DNA from 3 places in the Mesorhizobium sp. M0618 genome. Region 1 is predicted to be linked to each of the others. Evidence: predicted binding sites of a transcription regulator. Region 1 holds the regulator's gene; each other region holds the start of a gene.
The links. Region 1 encodes LexA, which represses DNA repair genes until DNA is damaged. Its sites were predicted from a motif close to TGTTCNNNNTGTGTTCNG; they were not measured.

Region 1 (3,486 bases):
TCCGCACCCGGCTCTGACGTCGAAATGAAAACAGGCACACCGAGGGGACGCGCTGTGGCGGAAAACCCTTCGCGAACAACCGGGGACTGACCGACCATGAGTGGAATTCCTGATCTCGCCGCAGTCGAAGCGATGGATGCCACGGATCCGCTGCGGGCCATGCGCGACCGTTTCATTCTGCCGGAGGGGATGATCTATCTCGACGGCAATTCACTGGGGGCAGCGTCTCATGCCGTTTTCAGCGAGCTGCAGCAGGCGGCGACCCAAGAATGGGCCCAGGATCTCATCCGAGCTTGGAACACGGCCGGATGGTTCGAGATGCCAATCGAACTCGGCGACCAGCTCGGACGCCTGATAGGAGCCGCGGCCGGCCAGACCGTTGTCTGCGACACGACATCGACCAACATCTACAAGGTGCTGCACGCGGCGATGGAGATGCGGCCCGGCCGGTCGGCCATCGTCGCCGAAGGTGACAGTTTTCCCACCGACCTGTACATCGCCGAAGGCGTGGCCTCGACCCGGGATGGCGTCCTGCTGCGCCTCGCGGGTGTCGACGCGCCGACCATCGAAGAGCTGATCGACGAAAACGTCGCGGTGGTGCTGGTCAATCACGTCAATTACAAATCGGGTGAACTGCGCGACATGGCGGCGCTGACGCGCAAAGCTCATGCGGCCGGAGCGCTGATCGTCTGGGATCTTTGCCACACCGCCGGCGCCCTGCCCGTCGAGCTCGATCACGCAAATGCCGATTTCGCCATCGGCTGCACCTACAAGTACCTCAACGGCGGTCCGGGCGCACCGGCCTTCATCTATGCCGCGCAGCGCCACCACGGCGATATCAGCCAGCCGCTCAGCGGCTGGTGGGGCCATGCGCGGCCCTTTGCCTTCGAACGGGGTTATGTTGCCGGCACCGGCATCCGCCGCTTTTTGTGCGGCACTCAGCCGACCCTGTCGATGCGGGCGCTCAAAGGCGCGCTTGCCATCTGGAATGACGTCGACATGGCGGCATTGCGAAAGAAGAGTGTCGCGTTGACAGAACTGTTCATCCAGCTCGTCGAAGCCAGGTGCGGCGCCTACGGTCTCACGCTGGAGACCACCCGCGACGCGACCAGGCGCGGCAGCCAGGTGTCGTTCCTTCACGATCACGGCTATCAAATCATGCGGGCGCTGATCGAGCGCGGCGTCATCGGTGATTTTCGTGCGCCATCGACCATCCGTTTCGGCTTCACGCCGCTCTATGTCGGCTACAAGGATGTGTGGCTGGCGGTTGAGGTGCTGGAGGATATTCTGCGCACGGGCGCATGGAAGGACCGCCGTTTCGCGGTCAAGGAAGCCGTTACCTGACGCAACGATCCCCGCGATCCACCGCCGCCGCCCTCACTGCCTGGCAGATGACGGAGGGCTGAATTTCCAGCCACAAATGCCAACAGACGTTGGCGTTTTGGCTCCGTTTCGTTCACGGCAAACGAACGTCCCGAAGATTGATATCGTCCTTTGTGGAGGTCGATAGACTGATAATGCCAAGCCTTGGGTCGAGGATGAGCCACAGGTCATTAACCATAATAATTTCAATGTGAACAGGCGCATCGCCGTGCCTAGCGCCTGTTGATCGCGATCCGCTGGCAAGCGCCAAATAATTTCAGCAGCCTTAACAAATTCATTAAACTTTAAACGGTTGCAGAACACAACTGGAACAGATAGGGTTTGTTCTGGGTTTGTTTTTCGATTCTGGTTTCAGGTAACCTGGGGGCCGCCATGCTGACGCGCAAGCAACATGAACTGCTGATGTTCATCCATGAACGCCTGAAGGAGAGCGGCATTCCGCCATCCTTCGACGAGATGAAGGAGGCGCTCGACCTTGCTTCCAAATCCGGGATTCATCGGCTGATCACCGCACTTGAGGAGCGCGGCTTTATTCGCCGGTTGCCCAACCGGGCACGCGCGCTGGAAGTGCTGCGATTGCCGGACTCGATCGCGCCCGGTCTCAACGCGGCAAAGAAGTTTTCGCCAAGCGTCATCCAGGGCAGTCTCGGTCAGGGTGGTGCCCTTGGCCGGCAGATCAAGCCGGCGCCTTCGCGGATGCCCTCGCCTGGCAATGACGACGATGCGGTCTCCGCCGTGTCGATCCCGGTGATGGGCCGCATCGCCGCCGGCGTGCCGATCGATGCCATCCAGCATCAGACGCATTCGATCTCGGTGCCGCCGGATATGATCATGGGCGGCGCCCACTATGCGCTGGAGGTCAAGGGTGACTCGATGATCGAGGCCGGCATCTTCGATGGCGACACCGTCATCATCCGCAACGCCGACACCGCCCAGCCAGGCGAGATCATCGTGGCGCTGGTCGACGAAGAGGAAGCGACGCTGAAGCGGTTCCGCCGCAAGGGCGCCTCGATTGCCCTCGAAGCCGCCAATCCAGCCTACGAGACACGGATTTTCGGCCCGGACAGGGTCAAGGTGCAAGGCAAGCTCGTCGGCCTGATCCGCCGCTACTGAGCCGGCTGCGGGTTGGCCGCTGGCTTCTCCGGTTTCTTGAAGGGTGCCAGCCCCCTTGCCTCACGAGAGTATTTGCGTTGCGTGTGCCAGGGCCGATATGGGCTGTCCACCGCGAAGCTGATCGTCGCCGGCGTGGTCGCCGATTGGCGATCGAAGAAGACCGCGGCACTGCCTTTGCGAGCCAGTTGCCGCTTGGTGATGACGAGAACCAGCGGATTGTGACAGGCGTCATACGCGGTGGCGTCATTGATGACGATCAGCTCGGCGAAGCCGCAGGCTTTCCAGGTGTCCTTGCGGTCCTCGACATAGGCAATGATCGCACCGGACATGTGCCTGGCCACGCAAACGCCTGAGGAGCAATAGAACGGCGATCCCAGCGGCAGATCAACGGCATCCGCGACATCGAATTGCCCATAGCTGTTGTCGAACACCTCTGGCACGACGATGGTTTCTGATGTCAGGGCGCGTTTCCAGTTGTCGACGGTGAATTCGTTCGGCCGTTCCCGGCTGACGGCAAGCTCGCCGCCACCGATCGGCAACGCCACCAGCCGGGCGTCTTCCGAGATCAGCACATCCGGCGTGCGCGTATCCGAGACGGTCAGCAAGCCTGCCAGCGCGAATGGCAGGGCAGCGAGCCGCAGCCAAGTTGTCGCCATCGTCGCGATGACCAAAGCAATTGCCACCAACAGGACCGACTGTTGCGAAATCAGCCCGACCCCGTCGACAGGCGAACGCTCGGAGATCCAGCCGGATATGGCGATCATCATCGTCAGGCCCTTACCCATCAGGTAGAGAGCCGGCCAATCCAATCCGAAAGGCATCAGCAGCGCGCTGGCGACGGCCAGGAACATGACGACGGTGACGATCGGCATAACCGCGAGGTTGGCAAACAGGCTAAGCGGCGAGACACGCTGAAAATGCCAGATGGCAAACAGCGTCGTGGCGCTTCCGGCGATGATCGAGGTCATGGCAAGGCCGGTTGCCGCCAGC
Region 2 (3,486 bases), on a different contig from region 1:
GGAGAAATTGCCGAGCATCTCGAAGAAGGTCAGATGGCGTGCCGTGTAGCCGACATTGTCGAGATCGTTGTGCTTGCCGCCGGCGCGCACGCTCTTCTGGGCGGTCGACGCGCGCGAATAGGCCCGCTTCTCCAAACCGGTGAAGACATTCTTGAACTGCACCATGCCGGCGTTGGTGAACATCAGTGTCGGATCGTTGCGCGGCACCAGCGGGCTCGACGCGACGATCTCGTGACCCTCCTTGCGGAAGTAGTCGAGAAATGTCGACCGGATCTCGTTCACGCCACTCATGAATGCTGCCTTTTCGGAAGAGCCGCCGGCAAACCGGCGGAAATGGGCTCTGCGTTTTTAGAAGATTAGGACTTGGCCTTTTAGCCGCCGCGCCTCACCCTGTCCAGAAACACGGAATTGGTCCAATCCACGGCCTTTGCCGGCCATTCGAACCGGCCTGTTTTCGCCGCCAAAACGCAAAACCGCCGGCACTGGGCCGGCGGTTTCGAAACGCAATAACGCGGAACTCAATTACATAAGCCTGAGATAATAGAACGCGATTATGGCCGAACTCCGGCCGGCATCGCGCACGAAGCTGTTACATGGCGCCGGATTCTTCCTCGAAACCGTCGTCTTCGCCGCGCTCAGGGCCGCCATTCTCGAGGAATTTCTCGGCGATCAGCCCGGCATTCTGCCTGATCGACAACTCGATCTCGCGTGCCGTGTCGGGATTGTCACGCAGGAACAGCTTGGCATTTTCGCGGCCCTGGCCGAGACGCTGCGAGTTATAGGAAAACCAGGCGCCAGACTTCTCGACAATACCGGCCTTGACCCCGAGATCGACCAGTTCGCCGGTTTTGGAGACGCCCTCACCAAACATGATGTCGAATTCGACCACCTTGAAGGGCGGCGCCAGCTTGTTCTTGACCACCTTGACGCGGGTCTGGTTGCCGACAACCTCGTCGCGGTCCTTGATCGAGCCGATGCGGCGGATGTCAAGACGCACCGAAGCGTAGAATTTCAGCGCGTTGCCGCCCGTCGTGGTCTCGGGCGAACCGAACATGACGCCGATCTTCATGCGGATCTGGTTGATGAAGATGACCATGGTGTTGGAGCGCGAGATCGAAGCGGTCAGCTTGCGCAGCGCCTGGCTCATCAAGCGGGCCTGCAGGCCGGGCAGCGAATCGCCCATCTCACCTTCAATTTCAGCGCGTGGCGTCAGCGCCGCGACCGAATCGACCACCAGCACGTCGATGGCGCCGGAGCGCACCAGCGTGTCGCAGATTTCCAGCGCCTGCTCACCGGTGTCGGGCTGCGAGATCAGAAGGTTTTCGAGATCGACGCCAAGCTTGCGGGCATAGACCGGGTCAAGCGCGTGCTCGGCATCGACGAAAGCGCAGATGCCGCCCTTCTTCTGGGCTTCCGCAACGGTGTGCAGCGCCAACGTCGTCTTGCCCGAGCTTTCCGGCCCGTAGATCTCGATGATGCGGCCGCGCGGCAAGCCACCAACACCAAGCGCGATGTCTAGGCCAAGCGAGCCGGTCGGCACCGTTTCAATCTCGACGACCTGATCGTTGGCGCCGAGCCGCATGATCGAGCCCTTGCCGAAAGCCCGCTCGATTTGCGACAGCGCCGCATCCAGAGCCTTTGATTTGTCCACTGCCTTGTCCTCTACCAGCCGCAAAGAATTCTGAGCCATGATACATCACCCCTTGGTCGTCAATGAAGGCCGGACAATCCGTAATCCCTGCCTATTTGTACCTTTTTTGTTCTCATTTGGCAAGAGGGGTCAAATATCTGAAAAACAAACAATATCCGGATTTGTTCTTTTTTTGTCCAAGGATTCGATCAGGGATGCACCACACGTTGGGCCAGACGGCTCGGTTGTTTCGATCTGCCGAATCGCCGCCTTGCATGCGAAGCTCCGTCGCGCAGCCTAGCGCTTGTGCGGCTGGAATAACAAAGGTCATATCGCCGGCATGCTGAAATCCACGAAAATACTGGCCGTAGGCGGCGCCCATATCGACCGGCGCGGCCAGGTGTCCGGCGCTTACGTGCCGGCTGCCTCCAATCCCGGCACGATGCGCGAGGATGTCGGCGGCGGCGTCTTCAACGCTTTGCGCAGCGCCGTGCGGCGCGGCGTCTCCGCGTCGCTCATGTCGGTTCGCGGCGGCGATGCCGCTGCCGACACCGTTTCGCGAGCCATTGCCGAGACAGGCATTACCGACCTGTCGGCGGTCTTCCTCGACCGCACGACGCCGAGCTACACGGCGCTGATCGACAGTGAGGGCGAGCTGATCGTCGGCTTTGCCGACATGGCGCTCTATGATTTGGCGTTTCCCAAGCAGATCAGGCGCTCCAAGGTGCGGGAGGTGATCGCTGCCGCCGATGCGATCCTGTGCGACGCCAATCTGCCCTCTTCGGCGCTGGAACGGCTGGTGGCGCTCGCCGCGGGCAAGCCGATTTTCGCCATTGCCATCTCGCCGGCCAAGGTGGTGCGGCTGATACCGGTGCTGAAGGAGCTCTCGCTCGTCTTCATGAACCGGCGCGAGGCCATGGTGCTGGCCGGCGTCGCCGCGACTGCCACGGAGCGCGAGGTCGTCGACGGGTTGCGATGCAGCGGCCTTGTCAGCGGCGTGGTGACGGCGGGCAGCGAGCCCATGCTGGGCTTCGATGAAGCCAGCGCCTTCTCGATCCTGCCGCCGCCGCCAAGAAAGGTCGCTGACGTCACCGGCGCTGGCGATGCGCTGGCGGGCGCTACGGTTGCTGCCTTGCTGCGTGGCCTGCCGCTGCGGGCAGCTCTGCGCGAAGGCATTGCCGGGGCGACGCTTGCCATCGAAAGCGCCAGCGCCGTTCCGGAGTTCACCGCGGCTGATTTCACTGAGGCATTGGCTCTTGTGCCGGATGCCAGGGAAGTGGCATGAGACCGGCGAATTCATAGTGCCGCGATGTTGCCTGGTGTCCCGACGGACGCGCCGCATTCCGGATTGGAGACCCTGATGACCCCTGAGACCGCCGGCCCCTTCATCGACATCCACGCGCCGGTGGCGCAGGCCCTGGCGGCCGGCCGGCCGGTGGTGGCGCTGGAAAGCACCATCATCACCCATGGCATGCCCTACCCCGACAATGGCGCCATGGCGGCCGATGTCGAAAAGATCATCACCGACGGCGGCGCCGTGCCGGCGACCATCGCCGTGGTTGGCGGCCGCATAAAGATCGGGCTTTCGGACGGCGAGCGCGAATCGCTGGCGATGACGGGCGACGCCATGAAACTGTCGCGCGCCGATCTCGGTTTTGCCGTGGCGCAAGGGCGCACCGGTGGCACCACGGTCGCCGCCACGATGATCGCGGCGCATATGGTCGGCATAAAAGTGTTCGCCACCGGCGGCATCGGCGGCGTGCACAAGGGCGCCGAAAAGAGTTTTGACATTTCCGCCGATCTCGACGAGCTGGCGCGCACCCCGGTCATCGTCGTCTCGGCCGGCGCCAAGGCCA
Region 3 (3,486 bases), on a different contig from region 1:
CAGGGGAACCCTTCATCACCGCTGTCATTTCCTTGCAGCCGGACGGCAAGGGCACGCGCTACACCGCCACCGCCATCCATCGCGACGAGGCGACCCGCAACAACCATGAAGAGATGGGTTTCTTCGATGGCTGGGGCACGGTGGCCGATCAGCTTGCGCAGTACGTGAAGACCATTTGAGCCTCTCACATGGCGGCCTGGGACATCGTCCCGGCCGCCATGCTTATTTTCAACCTTCAGCGACGAGACCGAGCTCCCGCAAGCCGATGGTATTTCACGGCCTCAATAATAGAAGCGCTCTTCGGTGATCTTGCCGTTTTTGACCGTGTAGAGGCCAACTTCATCCATGGTGACACGCTCGCCGGTAGCCTTGGGCGTTATGTCGAACTTGAAGCGCACCGCGAACTGGTCTCCGTTGACGTAGGGGCCCTCGACCGAGCCGCCATGCACTTCATTGTTCTCCTGCCACCATTGGCCCTTCTGCTTGAGAGCCTCCTTGCCATGGGAGATGGCCATCGGCCCCGCCATGGCTTCGAGACTGACGATGTCATCGGCGTTGTACTTCTCGGCAGCAGCTTCGTTATCGCCCTGCTTGAGCAGTTCGGTGAAATCCTTGGCAATTTCCGCGATAGTCAATTGTGTTCCTCCTGTTCAGACGCACTGCAAGTAGGGAACAGCTTGCTGCCCTGCCATCGTCGGGCCACGTCGTAGCTGACAAGCCATGTCAGCATGATGGTCCCGCGGACATATGACGATGATTTGGGGCGTCTACATCGCGGGCCGGGCATCGTCCTGGCCCGTCAATTGCCAACGGTAAGGCACCTCGTACCGACCTTCCTGGATGAAGCTCTGGACGAGCGCAAAATCCCGCACTGTCCAACTGATGCGGTCAATCGCCCTTTCGCGAATTTTGGGCACTCCCACTTTGTCACGAAGCAGCGTGACATGCGGTTCAATGGATTTTGTGAGAAAGAGCTTTAACGGGCTATCCGAAATCACCGCTGTGAGGTTTCGCCAGAATTCTTGCAGCGAAGGATTGCCGTCGCTGTTGCGTAAAACAAGCGCGCCACCGCCAAAAGCGCACAAACGATCAAAAGAAACGTCGAATGGTTTTGCGACAATCATCGAGCCTATGTGGTGAGCGAGTTCTACCAACCCCTCCGGCAATCCGTCATGGTCGCCGAGTCCAACAAGCGAGATGTGATTGGCAACTATTTTCCCTTTCAGCCCGAGTTCCTGCCGCCAAGTGGTTGCTTGTAAAGCGATAGGGTCGGCGATGGCGCCTTCCATCAGGTGACAGAAGAACAACCGATCAGTGCGACGACGCCTGCTCCGCTCATGCCAATTGAAAGATGTTTGACCGTTTTCGGCTGTGTTGAATGTGGGCAGTTCGTTCATGTCCTTCCTCTTTTTGCGCCACCCATCTCCGCCAAGTCGGAGACTTTAGAACAAAAAGGGAACATAGCAAGCGAAATGAAGCGAGCGTTGGGGCTTTCCGGATCCGCGCCCGCGAGTTCAACGGTCGAAGAAGCCCCTGCTGAGTTGGACTGGAAGCCTACGCCCTCGACCTCGAGGAAATCGTGGATAGCCCAATCGGCATATTCGCGATCATCGCCCGACTGCTTGTAGCCGCCGAACGTGCGACGTGTGCTCCGTTTTTAGATACCAATGAAACTAACCTGGTAGCACCGGGCAGTTGGCACCACGGCGCAGGCTGATATGCGCCACGTCGCCGGCGCTGAATTGAAAACCTTCGCCCTGGCGCGGTGCATCGATGACAACAGGTGCGCCCTGCCCGAGTTCGGCATGCAGGCGCAGCGTGCGGCCGTGAAAGACGATGCTGTTGACGCGCGCCGGTGCAGTGCCAGGCGCCGCCTCGGTCATCGCCAGCAAATCCTCCGGGCGCACGCCAATCGTCCGCACCTCACCTTCGCTGGGTGACTGGCCGGTTTCACAAATAGCCTCCAGCGGCAGGGTGCCGGCGGCGAAACGCAAGCGATCGCCATCGCGGCCGATAAACCGTGATTGCAGGAGATTCATGGTGCCGATGAAGCTTGCCACAAACTTCGTGGCGGGCCGATCGTAGAGGGTGGCCGGCGGCGCGATCTGCTCGATGCGGCCCTTGTTCATGACGACGATGCGGTCGGAGATCGACAAGGCTTCGGTCTGGTCGTGGGTAACCATGACGAAGGTGGTGCCGAGCCGCGACTGCAGCCGCTTCAGTTCGACCTGCATCTGCTCGCGCAGATGCGCATCGAGCGCCGACAGCGGCTCGTCGAGCAGCAGCACGCGTGGCTCGCAGACGATGGCGCGGGCGAGTGCGACGCGCTGGCGCTGGCCGCCCGACAGTTCGGAGACGCGGGCGCGAAGCTTGTCCGCGAGGCCGACCATGTCGAGGGCTTCGCCGGTGCGCTTTGCCTGCTCGACTCCAGACAGTTTGCGCAGCGACAGGCCGAAGCCGACATTTTCGGCGACATTCATGTGCGGAAACAGCGCGTAATCCTGGAACACGGTGTTGACCGGTCGGTCGAAAGGCCGAAGGGCCGTGATATCGCGACCATCGAGCAACACCTTGCCGGTCGTCGGGCTTTCGAAGCCGGCGATGACGCGCAGGCTGGTGGTCTTGCCGCAACCCGACGGCCCGAGCAGCGTGATGAACTCGCCGCCGACAATGTCGAGATCGACGGCGTCGAGCCCGACGACGCCCCCAGGAAAAATCTTCGAAACCGCCTGCAGCCGCACAAGTAGATTAAGCGCCATCGCGAACCTCGGACGGCTTCGTGGTGTTGACCCAGAGGATCTGGCAGCGCTCGGCGCCCGGATTGCGGAAGGCATGCAAAAGCGTGCTCTTGAACGCAAAACTGTCGCCGGCCTTCAGCACGTAATTTGTCGAATCCACCACCAGTTCGACCTCGCCGGCCAGCACGAAGCCGAATTCATGACCGGCATGGGCATAGGCCTCGGCCGTGCCGCCGCTGGCTTCCACCGTCACCAGCATGCCGGTCAGCGTCGCGCCCGGCGGTGACAGCAGCGCCTTGGCAATGCCTTCCGATTTGACCGGGATTTGCCGCCGCTTGTCGGCACGCACGCAATAGAGATCGTTGACGGCATCGTTGCCGTCGGCGATCAGCGCCGACGGCTCGATGTCGAGGGCGGCGGCGAGCGGCCAGATCACCTTGACGCGCAGCGAGGACATGCCGCGCTCGATCTGGCTCAATGCACCGATCGACACGCCGGCTTTTGCCGCAAGATCGGCCAGCGACAGGTTGCGCTCCAGCCGCAGCGCCCGCACGCGCCGGCCGACCCGCACATCGGCATCGTCCTTCGGCTTCTCAGCAGCTTCGTCCAGTATGTCCATCAATTCCCGACCTCGTTTGCAGTGTCTCGGGTGACACCGCGTGGCTGACGCCGCGCGGTGCTCTAGGGTTCAGCCGCCTGCCTTGACCTTTTCGAACATCTTGGCGAGGTCGTCATTCTGTTTCATCGG

Region 2: the regulator LexA is predicted to act here: its motif matches at 1,748-1,765, upstream of recA (recombinase RecA).
Region 3: the regulator LexA is predicted to act here: its motif matches at 1,444-1,461, upstream of NKJ04_RS06995 (2'-5' RNA ligase family protein).

What each region holds. Positions count from the first base shown of each region.
Region 1 is NZ_JAMYQH010000014.1:28,581-32,066, reverse strand. It holds gene kynA (tryptophan 2,3-dioxygenase) at 1-17, shown strand, start outside; gene kynU (kynureninase) at 97-1,344, shown strand; gene lexA (transcriptional repressor LexA) at 1,756-2,496, shown strand; gene NKJ04_RS16365 (ComEC/Rec2 family competence protein) at 2,490-3,486, opposite strand, start outside.
Region 2 is NZ_JAMYQH010000003.1:306,985-310,470, forward strand. It holds gene alaS (alanine--tRNA ligase) at 1-291, opposite strand, end outside; gene recA (recombinase RecA) at 590-1,690, opposite strand; gene NKJ04_RS05630 (carbohydrate kinase family protein) at 1,971-2,915, shown strand; gene NKJ04_RS05635 (pseudouridine-5'-phosphate glycosidase) at 2,991-3,486, shown strand, end outside.
Region 3 is NZ_JAMYQH010000004.1:256,038-259,523, reverse strand. It holds gene NKJ04_RS07005 (SRPBCC family protein) at 1-179, shown strand, start outside; gene NKJ04_RS07000 (nuclear transport factor 2 family protein) at 282-635, opposite strand; gene NKJ04_RS06995 (2'-5' RNA ligase family protein) at 768-1,397, opposite strand; gene NKJ04_RS06990 (ABC transporter ATP-binding protein) at 1,674-2,759, opposite strand; gene NKJ04_RS06985 (cupin domain-containing protein) at 2,749-3,357, opposite strand; gene NKJ04_RS06980 (ABC transporter substrate-binding protein) at 3,427-3,486, opposite strand, start outside.